DNA from 3 places in the Paenibacillus liaoningensis genome. Region 1 is predicted to be linked to each of the others. Evidence: predicted binding sites of a transcription regulator. Region 1 holds the regulator's gene; each other region holds the start of a gene.
What was found. The regulator Rex, encoded in region 1, represses fermentation and respiration genes when NADH is low (regulators of the CRP and FNR family bind a similar motif). The targets are predictions, from matches to a motif close to TTGTGAAATATTTCACAA.

Region 1 (4,284 bases):
GCTGGGCGAGACGGAAACAGGCGATCAGGAAGAGCTGAATTTCAGCAACAAGGGGACTGATTTCTGGTCGACCGTTGCCAGTGATGCAGATTCCTGTCTGAACCGGGCTTGTCCTTGGTTCAAACGCTGCTATTACCATCGTGCTAAGCATGAAGCTAATATTGCCGATGTGTGCATTACGAATCACTCCATGCTGTTTACAGACATTCAAGCGGATCATCGGCTGCTGCCGACTTACAGCCATTTGATTGTCGATGAAGCACATCATGTGGAGGAAGTAGCCAGCAAGCATTTAGGCATGCAGCTCGGCTATTATTCGATAACGAATGCGATTACGCGGATGTTCAAGGATAGTCGTTCCGGCTTGCTGCCATCGTTGCGCATTCATCTTCAGCAGGAAAGCGATGAGCGGGTTCAAGGCTGGCTTGAAACGATTGACACCATTATCCCGACCTTCACGGAAGTGAAGGAGCATTGGGAGAGGCTGTTTGAAATGCTGTACAGCTTTGTGCAAGCTTCTCCTGACGCGATGGGTGAAAACAATCAATCCGTTTATCGTCTGCGAGGCGATAGCCTGCCGGAAGGCTGGTCCGAAGTGCTCGCCGAAGAGACCAATATTCATACGGAGCTCATTCGCGTGCTGAAGACAGCTGAGAAAATGTCCGAGGAAATTAAAGACCGCATCGATGAGCTGGCCGTACAGGCGCTTGTAACGGATCTGAATGGCGTTTTGCGCGATTTGACGAGAGTTAAGGATGATCTGCGCAGCTTTATGAAAGTCGATCAGACGACTGACGTATTCTGGCTGGAAGCCAACATGACCTACAAGCATCGCTCGCTGCATCTTTATGCGGTGCCGATTGATGTGAGCAGCCAGCTTCAGCAGTATTTATTTGATGTGAAGGACAGCATTATTTTAACGTCAGCCACCCTTTCGGTGCAAAAGTCATTCCAGTTCGCCGAAGAGCAGCTTGGACTTAGCGGCTTTGAAGAGGCGGGCAGATTGCGCACCGTGCAGCTGGCATCGCCGTTTAATTACCGGGAGCAGGCGCTCGTCATTATTCCGCGCAATTTCCCTGTTCTTAAAGGCTCGGCGGGCGAGCCCGCATTTATTTCAATGCTCGTCTCTTCTTTGGCAGATGCAGTGCAGCAGACCAATGGCAGAATGCTGGTGCTGTTCACCTCTTACCGAATGCTCAAGCAGGTATATGACCCGCTTAAAGCGGCGCTCGCGGCCACCAGCCTTCAAGTGCTGGGCCAAGGCATCGACAGCGGCAATCGTACGAAGCTGACGCGGCGTTTTTTGCAGCAGCCAGAGTCCGTACTGCTTGGTACAAGCAGCTTTTGGGAAGGCGTTGATATTCCAGGCGAAGCCTTGACTTGCCTTGCCATCGTCCGATTGCCGTTCCAACCGCCCAATCATCCGCTGCTGGAAGCGAAGTCGGAATTGCTGCAGCGCCAAAAGCAAAATCCATTTATGAAGCTGTCAATTCCGCAAGCGGTTATTCGCTTCAAGCAGGGATTCGGCAGGCTCGTGCGAACGGCGAAGGATAAAGGCATTGTCATTATTTATGATACGCGAGTGATTGAAACGTATTATGGCAAGCATTTTCTGTATTCCTTGCCTGGCCCGAAAATTGAGCATATGCATATAGAGCAAATTGTACCGAGAATGAAAGAATGGCTTGGTGCCGAGAGGGAGGAGGAGAACGGGTGAAGCAGACGAAAATATCGGAGGCCGTCGTAAGACGCCTCCCCATTTACCTGCAAGTGCTGAACGAGCTGAACAACCGGGAGGTGCAGACCGTTTCGTCCCAGGAGCTTGGCGTCAAGCTGGATTTGAATCCGGCGCAAATCCGCAAGGACTTGGCGTATTTCGGCGATTTTGGCCGTAAGGGCATCGGCTATGATGTGACGTATTTAATTGAAAAAATCCGCCAAATTCTCAAGCTTGATCAGACGATAAATGTCGCCCTTGTCGGAGCTGGTAATTTAGGCCATGCGCTGTGCAATTATAATAAATACTCCAAAGACAATATGAAAATCATCGCGGTGTTTGATGTGCATCCATCTAAAATCGGCTCGCAAATTAATAATTTGACCGTTATGCCGATGGATATGCTGAAACAAACGGTGGAGGAAAACAATATCCGGATCGGCATTATAACCGTTCCCGGATTTGAAGCGCAAAACGTTGCTAATCAATTTATTGACGCCGGCATTGAAGGCTTGCTTAATTTTGCCCCAGCGATATTGAAGGTACCTGAGGAAATTCGCATACATCATGCTGACTTTACGAAAGAGCTGCTAAGTCTGGCCTATTACTTGGAGAGGGAAAGGGATGACGAAAATGAGCCAAATTTGGATTGAAAATGGACGTTTTGTAACGATGGAGGATGGCGAGCATGTGCTGCAAGGGCATATGGTTGTAACCGATGATCGCATTACATATATCGGAGCAGAAGCTCCAACTGGGCTGCAAGCCGATGTGCAAAAGCTGGATGGCAGCAAGCTTGCTTTTATGCCGGGTCTAGTAAACACGCATGGACATGCGGCTATGACTTTGCTGCGCGGCTATTCCGATGATCAAAACCTGCAAGTATGGCTGGAGCAAAAAATGTGGCCGATGGAAGGCAAATACATCGACCTTGATACCCGTGCGGGCAGCGCGCTTGCCGTGGTGGAAATGCTTAAATCCGGTACGACAGCTTTCGTGGATATGTATGACCGCATGGACCAGCTGGCCGAAGTTGTTGAACAGTCCGGCATTCGCGGCTGTCTGACGCGCGGCGTCATCGGCCTTTGCCCGGAGGATGTACAGCAAGCTAAGCTGGCGGAAGCGATTGCTTTCGCACGCGATTGGAACGGCAAGGCCGATGGCCGGATTACGACGATGATTTCGCCGCATGCGCCTTATACATGCCCGCCAGATTATATTGAGAAATTTGTTCAGGCCGCTCATGATTATGATTTGCCACTGCATACGCATATGTCAGAATCGATTGCCGAAGTAGAGCAGAACGTTCGCGATTATGGCGTTCGTCCCGTTCAGCATCTCGACAATTTAGGCTTCTTCTCGCGTCCGGCGCTCGTTGCTCATGCGGTGCATTTGAATGACGAGGAAATTGCGCTGCTGGCTGAACGCAAAGTAGCCGTATCGCATAACCCGGTCAGCAACCTCAAGCTGGCAAGCGGCATTGCCCGCGTGCCTGCTTTGCTTCGCGCAGGTGTAACTGTATCATTAGGCACGGACAGCGCGGCGAGCAACAACAATCTTGATCTATTCAAGGAAATCAATCTTGCGGCTTTGCTGCATAAAGGTGTTTCTGGCGATCCTACGGTTGTGCCAGCCATTGAAGCTTTGCGTATGGGAACGGTATACGGCGCTCGCTCCATTTGGCAGGAGGATTCCATTGGCCGCCTGCGCGTTGGCATGAAGGCTGACTTCATCGCGATCGATATTGAACAGCCGCATTTTTATCCACAGACGGATATTGTGTCCCATTTGGTATATGCCGGCTCTGGCCGCGACGTTAAGCATGTATGGGTGGACGGCCGCCAAGTTGTACGGGATGGCGAATGCACGCTGCTTGATGAGGAGAAAATTCGTCACGATGCTCAGGCGAGCTTCGAGAGGCTGTTGAAGGCATAATGCGGGCGAGAACGAGAAAGCCGTTTTGGACGGTAAAACGGGCTGTCTTTATTTCAGTTATTTTTGTTATCGCATTGCTGACCGTTACGATTGTTTATTACCGAACTGTGCATAAGGATTTATGGGCAGAGGAAGCCCCTATTAAAGCGCATGCTATTGAAGCCGCGCAGTTGACGGAAGTCACCGGGATGACGAAGCAGGTGTGGGATGGCATTTCCTGGGTTGTAAAAGGGAATACGGCTGATGAACAAGACGTTTATGTATTTCTAACGACAGCGGAAGGTCCTGTGCTCACGGTGAAAGCGACCGAGCATATTACTCAAGAGCAGGCGGATACTGCTTTACTGGGCAGCGAGCCGGATGCGGATATTAAAAGAACACAGCCGGGTTTGCTGAACGGCGAGCCGGTATGGGAAATTTTTTATAGCCGTGATGAAGCGATAACGAAATATTATTATGCGTATTATTCGTTCCGCGATGGCGCATTTTTGAAGAAATATAGTTTAGTAGGTGACAAGGCGTCCTAGCTGTAATGGATGCCTTAGCTGTAACAGTTGGAATTGCTGGCTATTATTACACCCCCTTATTCAACAGGCGATGTGATATACTTTCGTGTATCGGAGTGGATATGC
Region 2 (4,284 bases), on a different contig from region 1:
GATTCCATTTGAAATTCAAATAGGGGCCGGCAGCCCGAACGCTCCAGCTCGCATCTGCCAGCAGGGGCTCAAGCAAAGCAGCAATGTTAACGGGGCTTTGTTTCATCGTGCGGGCCAAAGTAAAGCAGGGGAAAGCAACATCGCCAAGCTCCTCATCGGGCGGATATTCCAGCAAGGGCCGAATATCCGCTTCGGGCAGATCCAGCGCTTTGGCCAATGCCAGCGCGATTTTGTCCATTAACAGCATCATCATCTTCCTCTCTAAAATAAATGTTCCGGCCAGAGTAGAGCAGCACGCCAAAAAGGCCCCGTCTCTAAAAATAAGAGACGAGGCCTGTTATCCCCGCGGTACCACTCTTGTTGCCGCCTCCGCACAGAAACAAAGAGGGGCATCTCGCCGTTGTAACGGTGCTGAACCGGACGTCCCTAGCATGATTGCTCGTTTCAGGCCGCCATCTCCCGGGTGCGCTTCACCTAATCGTCCATTGCCGGCTTCCACTGTCCCGGCTCGCTTGAAATGGCACCCATGTAGGTTACTCTCCCGTTCCTTGATGTTAATTAACAGCTATCATATCGGATACGATCAGAAAAATCAATCCGTTTTTAGTCGGCCAAGCTTGCAGCTATTCTTTCTCGGTTACGAGGCACAGGCTCTCAATCGCCTGGCGTATAATCGAGCATGAGCGCTCCATCAGCCGCTGCTCCCGCGTAGTCAGCTTGAGCTCGACGATTTCCTTAACCCCGCAGCGGGCGATGATCGCGGGGACGCCAGCGCATACTTGCTGCTGGCCATATTCGCCGTTTAATATCGCAGACACGGCAATAATGCGATGCTCATCGTTTAGAATAGAGCGGGTAATATGCGCCAGCGCATTGCCGATGCCAAAGCTGGTCGAGCCTTTGCGCGTATAGATTTCCCAGCCGGCATTGCGGGTCTGCTCCGCGAGCGCTCCGAGCTTCACATGCCCGAAGCGCTCGGGATGCTGGGCCAAAATATGCAGCAGCGGCTTGCCGCCAACCGTCACATGCGACCAGGCGGGAAACTGCGACTCGCCATGCTCCCCAAGCACATAGCCCTGCACGCTGCGGGCATCCACTGGAAAATGCTCGCAGAGCAGCGTCTTGAGCCGCGAGGAGTCGATGGACGTTCCGGTGCCAATCACTTGGCAACGCGGCATGCCGGACAGCTCCCACACGACATACGTCACAATATCCACAGGATTGGCGGCCGCTACAAAAATTCCGCTGAATCCGCTGTTCATAATGCGCGGAATCATCGTTTCATAAATCTCGCGCACCGTATGCAGCACATCAAGCCGATCATCGCTGCCGACGGGATACGCCCCAGCGCAGAGAAGGATAACGTCCACATCCCCGCACTGCTCCAGCGTTCCAGCAGCAACCTTTGTGCGGCCATGGACAAAGTCCATGCTGTGCGACAAATCGAGCGCCTGTGCATAGGCCCGGTCGAACGTGCGGTCAATGAGCAGCAGCTCATCGCAAATCGACTGGTTAATTAAGGCATACGCGCAGCTTGAACCGACCTGACCGACTCCTACAATAGCGACCTTGCGCGCTTTGTTTGCCATCCGTTTGCATCTCCTCCACCGTAACCTCGTTACGCTATTATATGCGGCATCCAGCCCATGATGTGACGGCTATGTTCAATCCATGTTTGTCTATGTCACATGGAAGCAAAAGCGTGAAAATATGCACATTTTGACCTGCCATCCTATGGCGGATAGAGCTTTGCTTTTCAACATATCCACAGAGTTATGCACATTATCAACAGAGTTCAAATGGAGTATTTTCCGCCACCTCCAATACTTATCCACAAGTGAACAGGGAGGATTGTCCACACTGTACAGGTCAGAAGTCCTAAGGTTGAATATAGATAAACCGCTTATTTTCGTACATTTACAATCTAACTTTCAGCTGTCATGATAGGGAAAGTATATGTGGGCAGACACAGATGGAGGAATGGAATTCATGTGGCTTGTATTATCCTTGCTGGCGGCGACGAGCTTTGGGCTGCGGGGGATTTTGTATCATTGGACGAGCCAGCAGGCGCTTAATCGCAATGCGCTGCTGTGTGGTGTATTTTTCTCAGGGGCGCTGATTACACTTGTTTGTACGCTGGCGACTGGAACATCTTTCACCGTTTCATCGCTTATTGGCGTGCAGATGGGACTGCTCTCTTTCGGCGCAAATGCGAGCATGTTCAAGGGCTTTGCCGTGGGCAAAGCCTCTATTGTTGCGATTTTGACCGCGCTTCCTTCGGCAATTGTCGTCGTTGTCGCCTTCGCGGTATGGGGCGAGACGCTCAATATGGCGCAGCTCAGCTCCTTTATTATCATTATTGCGGGTATATTGCTGGTGCGTTATTCCAATGATATTACCCGTGGCAATTTGCAAGGAGCGCAATGGGGGCTACTGGCGATGCTGCTGTTTGCCGGAAACGATTTGTCGGGAAAATGGTCGACGATGATGGATGCGCCGTTGTTTCCGACGCTTGTCTGCATGTTCAGCAGCGGCTCGATCTGCTTTGGGCTTTGGTGGCTGCGCGACCTGCGCTCCGTACGTGCTGCTGCTGCGGCAGCAGGCCAAGCAGCGCAGGAGATAGCAGCAGGTGCCGCAGCAATTACTCTTAACGCTGTTAATACTCTCAATTCTCTTAATACGGTTAGTGCGGTTAATGCTGGTATCACGAGTGGCGCAAGAAACGGGACTGCGAGTCCAAGCACTCAGCCAATCGTGAGCGTGGCAGCTCAGGCAGCCAACCGGGCAGGCACAGCAGACAAACGCAGCTGGAGCTTCCGCCGCACGTTTTCCGTCGGGATGGCAGTCGGCATTACCAATGCAGTGGGCATGATGTTTATTGTGACGGCCTTTGATGTAGGGAAGGCGGGGCTGGTGTCGGCCGTAACGGCGCTTAATGTGCTAATCGTGCTGCTTTATACGCGGTTCGTTGTGAAGGAGCGGTTCTCCAAACTGGAGACGATCGGGATTTCGACCGCGTTCGCAGGCATCCTGCTCTTGCGTTTGTATGGCTCCTAATGTGAAGCGGCCTGCGCTGAATACAGGCGAGTTAAGTACGAAACGTCTATAACTTTAGAAAACTCAGTGAAAGTGTTATAATACAACCGTTCACTTATTTTACTTAACGGGAGGTTTCACTTACTATGAAAGATTTTGAATTGTACAACCCAACCAAGCTCATATTCGGAGCAGGGAAGGTACAGCAGCTTGGAGAGCTGGTCAAGCCATACGGGACGAAAGTTCTGCTCGTATACGGCGGCGGAAGCATCAAGCGTTCGGGGCTTTATGACGAAGTGATTTCCCAATTAAATAGCATTGGCGCAACCGTTCATGAACTGTCTGGCGTGGAGCCGAATCCGCGTCTAACGACAATTAATAAAGGGATCGACATTTGCCGCAGCGAAAAAATCGAGTTCGTGCTCGCCGTTGGCGGCGGCAGCGTGCTGGATGCTTCCAAGGCGATTGCAGCTGGGGCGCTCTATGATGGCGATGTGTGGGATTTCACGATCCGCAAAGCAGTCATCCAAGAGGCATTGCCTATCGGCACTGTGCTGACGCTTGCCGCTACCGGCTCGGAAATGAACGGCAATGCGGTTATTTCCAACTGGGAAACGCAGCAAAAACGCGGTCTCGGCAGCAAGCTTGTTTATCCGAAATTTTCGATTCTTGATCCGAAGCTGACATATTCCGTGCCGAAGGATCAGACGGCGAACGGCATTGTCGACATTATGTCGCATGTGTTCGAGCAATATTTCTCCCTGACGACCAATACGCCGCTGCAGGAGCGCTTTGCAGAATCCATTTTGCAAACGGTCATTGAAAATGGTGAAAAAGCAATCGAAAACGGCTCCGACTATGACGCCAGAGCGAATTTGCTGCTTGCCGGCACCTTTGCGCTCAACGGCACGCTGCCGATTGGCGTCGTGACGGACTGGGCGTCGCATGGCATCGAGCATGAGGTAAGTGCGATTTATGATATCGCACATGGCGCAGGACTTGCGATCATCTTCCCGAACTGGATGAAGCATGTGTATCAAGAGCGTATTGACCGCTTCGTGCAATATGCGGTACGGGTATGGAACATCGATCCGAGCGGCAAATCCGATGAGGAAGTGGCGCTTGCGGGTATTGAAGCGACACGCGCCTACTTTACGCGCATTGGCGAGCCTGCAACACTTGGCGAGCTGGGCATTGGCGGCGAGAACATTGACCGGATGGCGGCGGAAGCGACTGTATTCGGCCCAA
Region 3 (4,284 bases), on a different contig from region 1:
TCAACCTTCAACCTGGGCTGAACGAGGCTAAGGAGATTCTATATGTCCGCTGACATCTCATATACAACTGAAGAAATTGCCAAGCTTCTAAAGATTTCCAAACTAACCGTATACGATTTGATTAAAAAAGGAGATCTGCCCTCCTATCGGGTAGGCAAGCAGATGCGAATTGACGCTTCCGATCTGGAAGCGTACAAGCTGCGGGCAAAAGGCCTCCAAGCCAGTGCGCCTGCCGGCAAGACAATGGCTTCCCAGCAGCAAGGGTCTCCATACGCGAACGCGCTGGATTTATCGGACCGAAACGCTGCCTTGTCAACAGCTGGCGGGGGACGCCCGATCGTCATTACCGGACAAGATATGAGCCTGGATATTTTGGCCAAGCATATGGAGCGGGAGGGACCTGGCTTGCGCCCGCTGCGCTCCTATGTCGGCAGCATGGACAGCCTGATATCGATGTATAGAGGAGAATCAGACATCGTCAGCACGCATTTGCTGGATGGCGATACAGGGGAATATAACGTTCCCTATATTCGTAAACTATTGATTGGGGCACCTTATATCGTTGTTCATATGCTGACGAGGAGCGCAGGCTTGTTCGTGCAGCAGGGCAATCCGCTAAAGCTGGCAAGCTGGGCCGATTTGGCGAAGCCAGGACTTCGCCTCATTAATCGGGAGCGTGGGGCCGGTGCGCGCGTGCTGCTGGATGAGCAGCTTCGATTGCACGGTATTCCGGCAGCTTCAATACTAGGCTATGACCAGGAGCAGACGAACCATCTTGCAGTAGCGGCGCAGGTTGCGTCAGGCGAGGCTGATGTGGGTATTGGAACGGAGAGGGCTGCAGCGATCGTCTCCCGCCTTACCTATATACCACTCGTTCAGGAGCAATACGACCTGGTTATGCTGAAGAAGCCGGACAATCAACTATTCATTAATGCGGTCATTCGCATTTTACGGTCGCAAAGCTTCAAGCAGGAACTGGGAGCCATCGAAGGGTATGACTTGACCCGTACAGGGGAAATCGTTGCAGAAAGCTGAGAACATCATAAGCAGGAAGAAGGAACAGCGGATGGACCATTTTAAAACAGGAAAAGAACGGTTTGTACAGTTTATTTTAAATAATAAATTCGTCATATTTTTGCTCGTGCTGCTCCTGGTTAGTCTGAATATTTTTGTCATGAGCAAAATCTCCTACGTGTTCACGCCGCTCGCTGTATTGTTCAAGACGGTGCTGCTGCCGATTATTTTGGCGGGTGTAGCTTATTATTTGCTGAATCCGATTGTAGATTATTTGGAGACGAAGAAGGCTCCGCGTATTTATTCCATCTTTGTGATTTTTGCGGTTATTTTAGGGCTGCTTACGATTTTGCTGACGGTGGTCATTCCGCTTGTAACTACACAGATCGTCAGTCTGGTCGATAATTTGCCGGGCTATGGGGATCAGCTGCGAACGAAGTTTGATGAGCTGATGCACAGCGGAGACCTGCGGGATATTGAGCGGTGGCTCAATGTTAACCCTTCGGATTTGAGCGGCAATATTACGAAGCGGGCGACGGAGCTGCTGAATGGGGTATGGCAAAGTTTAGGTTCATTCGTGGGGGCGCTTAAAGATGTCGTGCTTGCCGTCATTACGCTGCCATTTATTCTTTTCTACCTATTAAAAGATGGCAAAAGGCTGCCGGATTATATTGCGGCTATACTGCCAATGAACATGAGAGCGCACACGAAGCGCATTATGGGCGAAATGAACGGCCAAATCAGCAGTTACATAAGAGGCCAGATTATTGTAAGCTTCTGCATTGGGGTGCTGCTATATATTGGTTATTTGATCATTGGGCTTGAATATTCGCTGGTGCTGGCGCTGATTGCCGCATGTACAGCCATCATTCCGTATCTGGGCCCAGCTATCGCGATTACGCCAGCGCTCATTGTTGCGATGGTAACCTCACCCGTCATGCTGCTGAAAATGCTTGTGATCTGGACGATTGTCCAGCTTATCGAAGGGAAGTTTATCTCCCCGCAAATTATGGGGAAAAGCATGCATATTCATCCCATTACGATTATTTTCGTCATTTTGACCGCTGGAAATTTGTTTGGATTGGCGGGCATTATTTTAGCCGTTCCAGGTTATGCGGTGCTGAAAGTTATTGCGACGAATTTCTTCCACTGGCTGCAGGCCCGTTCGCCGCTCTACGCAGCGGAGGAAGTGAATGCGGATAATGATTTTAAGCTATAATATAAGCATTATAAAACGAAGGGCTGCTTGCAAAAGCAGTCTTTTTATTAAAATATAAGGAAGTATAATCTGGCTGCATAACATTTTCCTCTATTTCAACGCGTAACGGCAGTGCCTTCAAGGGGCTGCAATGCCGTTTGCGTTTGAACTTTTCAAAAGTAACTAAAAGTTGTAATTGCAGTTTTTGTCGCAAAGGAATAAAATGAACATGAGTGTGGTCAAGTCCCTCTAATGATGCATCCTTATTGTGAAACATTTCACAATTTCAGGTTTTTTTCAGAGGCGGCTTGCAGTTGTAACGGCGTTTAACTAATCATGCAACAATCAACGCAAGGGAGGCATTTTTCGTATGTCGGAAACATTAACAGAGCAAGAAGTACAGACGGGATCTGTACGTAGTGAACTGGACGTTCTGGAGCAATTGCTTAAACCGGAAATCCAAAGCTCGCTGAATCAGCTGGTAGAAAGCTTGCCTAAGCTTGCTGAAATGGTTACTTTGATGACCAAAGCTTATGATGTGGCAACAACTGTAGCGAATGACCAAGTGCTTATGGGCGACATGAAGCATGGTATCGAAGAATTCGTTAAGCCAATTACGGACAAAGCAAAAGGCATTGCATCGGCTGCTGTAGAAGCTAATGATCGTGCACATGCAGAGCCTACGACAATCGGTCTGTTCGGCATTCTCAAAATGCTGAAAGATCCTCAGGTCCAACAAACATTGCGTTTCGCGCAATCGTTCTTGGATGTATTGGCAGAGCGCAACAAACAGCGTTAAGATCGGATCAGAATGAGAACGGAGGATCAGTATGTCTAAGCATATTTTGATTTTGGGTGGCGGTTATGGCGGTTTGCTGAGCGCATTGACAACTCGCAAATATATGTCCCCCGAGGAAGCAAGCATTACCGTTGTTAACCGTATTCCATCGCACCAAATCGTAACGGAATTGCATCGTCTGGCCGTTGGCGGCGTTCATGAGAACAACGTTGCTTTGCCGCTGACGAAGCTGTTCAAAGATAAATCCATCAATTTGGTTATCGACACAGTCGACAAAATTGATCCGGACCAGAAGCAAGTTCACCTTTCCAGCGGTGCAAAAACTTCCTACGATACGCTTGTTATCGCTCTTGGTGGCGAAACAGCATTTTTCGGCATCCCAGGCCTTGAAGAGAACAGCCTGACGCTGAAATCGGTTGAGGAAGCAAACCGCGTGAGCGCGCACATTCAAGAGCGCCTTGCTGCGTATGCAAAATCCAAAGACAAAGCTGACGCAACGATCGTTGTTGGCGGCGGCGGCCTGACTGGTATTGAGCTGATCGGTGAAATTGCCGACATGCTGCCAAAATGGTGTGAGCAGTACGGCGTTAACATCAGCGAAGTATCGGTATACAATGTTGAAGCAGGCCCGTCGATTCTGGCTGGTTTCCCTGTGGAGCTTGTTGACCGTGCGAAAGCAAGCCTTGAAAAACGCGGCGTTCAACTGCTGATGGGTATTGCGGTTACAGAAGTAAAAGGCAACCAAGTTATTTTGAAAGACGGTCAAACGCTTGTGGCTAACACATTCGTATGGACTGGCGGCGTTACAGGCAACCCTGTCGTAGCAAACTGCGGTATTGAAGTAAACCGTGGCCGCGCTACAGTCAATGAGTTCCTGCAATCGACTTCGCACCCTGAAGTTTACCTGGCTGGCGACAACGCAGTTGTATTTAGCCCAGACGGCCGTCCATATCCGCCAAGTGCACAAATCGCATGGCAAATGGGCGAAGCAATCGGCTACAACCTGTTCGCGCAATCCAAAGGCTTGCCACAAAAATCGTTTACATTCGTTAACTCCGGCGTTCTTGCGAGCCTTGGCCGCAAAGATGCAATCGGAACCGTTGGCGCAAGCCAGCTTCGTCTGAGAGGCACTACAGCTTCCCTGATGAAAGAAGCAAGTAACGTTCGTTACCTGTCGCATGTTAACGGCTTGTTCTCGCTCGTTTACTAATTTAATTCATTAATAACCATAATAAGTCCTCGTTTAAACGGCAGCAGCTGTTTGGGCGAGGAC

Region 2: a site for Rex is predicted at 1,701-1,718, ahead of AC6B99_RS05000 (L-lactate dehydrogenase). Genes of this name have one in related genera too.
Region 3: a site for Rex is predicted at 2,479-2,496, ahead of AC6B99_RS18595 (DUF1641 domain-containing protein). Genes of this name have one in related genera too.

The regions. Positions count from the first base shown of each region.
Region 1 covers NZ_JCAALU010000018.1:51,152-55,435, forward strand. Annotated here, with positions in the region: gene dinG (ATP-dependent DNA helicase DinG) at 1-1,717, shown strand, start outside; gene AC6B99_RS25950 (redox-sensing transcriptional repressor Rex) at 1,714-2,370, shown strand; gene AC6B99_RS25955 (amidohydrolase family protein) at 2,351-3,652, shown strand; gene AC6B99_RS25960 (hypothetical protein) at 3,652-4,179, shown strand.
Region 2 covers NZ_JCAALU010000003.1:86,803-91,086, reverse strand. Annotated here, with positions in the region: gene argS (arginine--tRNA ligase) at 1-244, opposite strand, end outside; T-box leader at 321-558, opposite strand; gene AC6B99_RS05000 (L-lactate dehydrogenase) at 624-1,589, opposite strand; gene AC6B99_RS04995 (EamA family transporter) at 1,990-3,057, shown strand; gene AC6B99_RS04990 (iron-containing alcohol dehydrogenase) at 3,183-4,284, shown strand, end outside.
Region 3 covers NZ_JCAALU010000011.1:277,400-281,683, reverse strand. Annotated here, with positions in the region: gene AC6B99_RS18605 (substrate-binding domain-containing protein) at 43-1,035, shown strand; gene AC6B99_RS18600 (AI-2E family transporter) at 1,067-2,233, shown strand; gene AC6B99_RS18595 (DUF1641 domain-containing protein) at 2,583-3,011, shown strand; gene AC6B99_RS18590 (NAD(P)/FAD-dependent oxidoreductase) at 3,043-4,221, shown strand.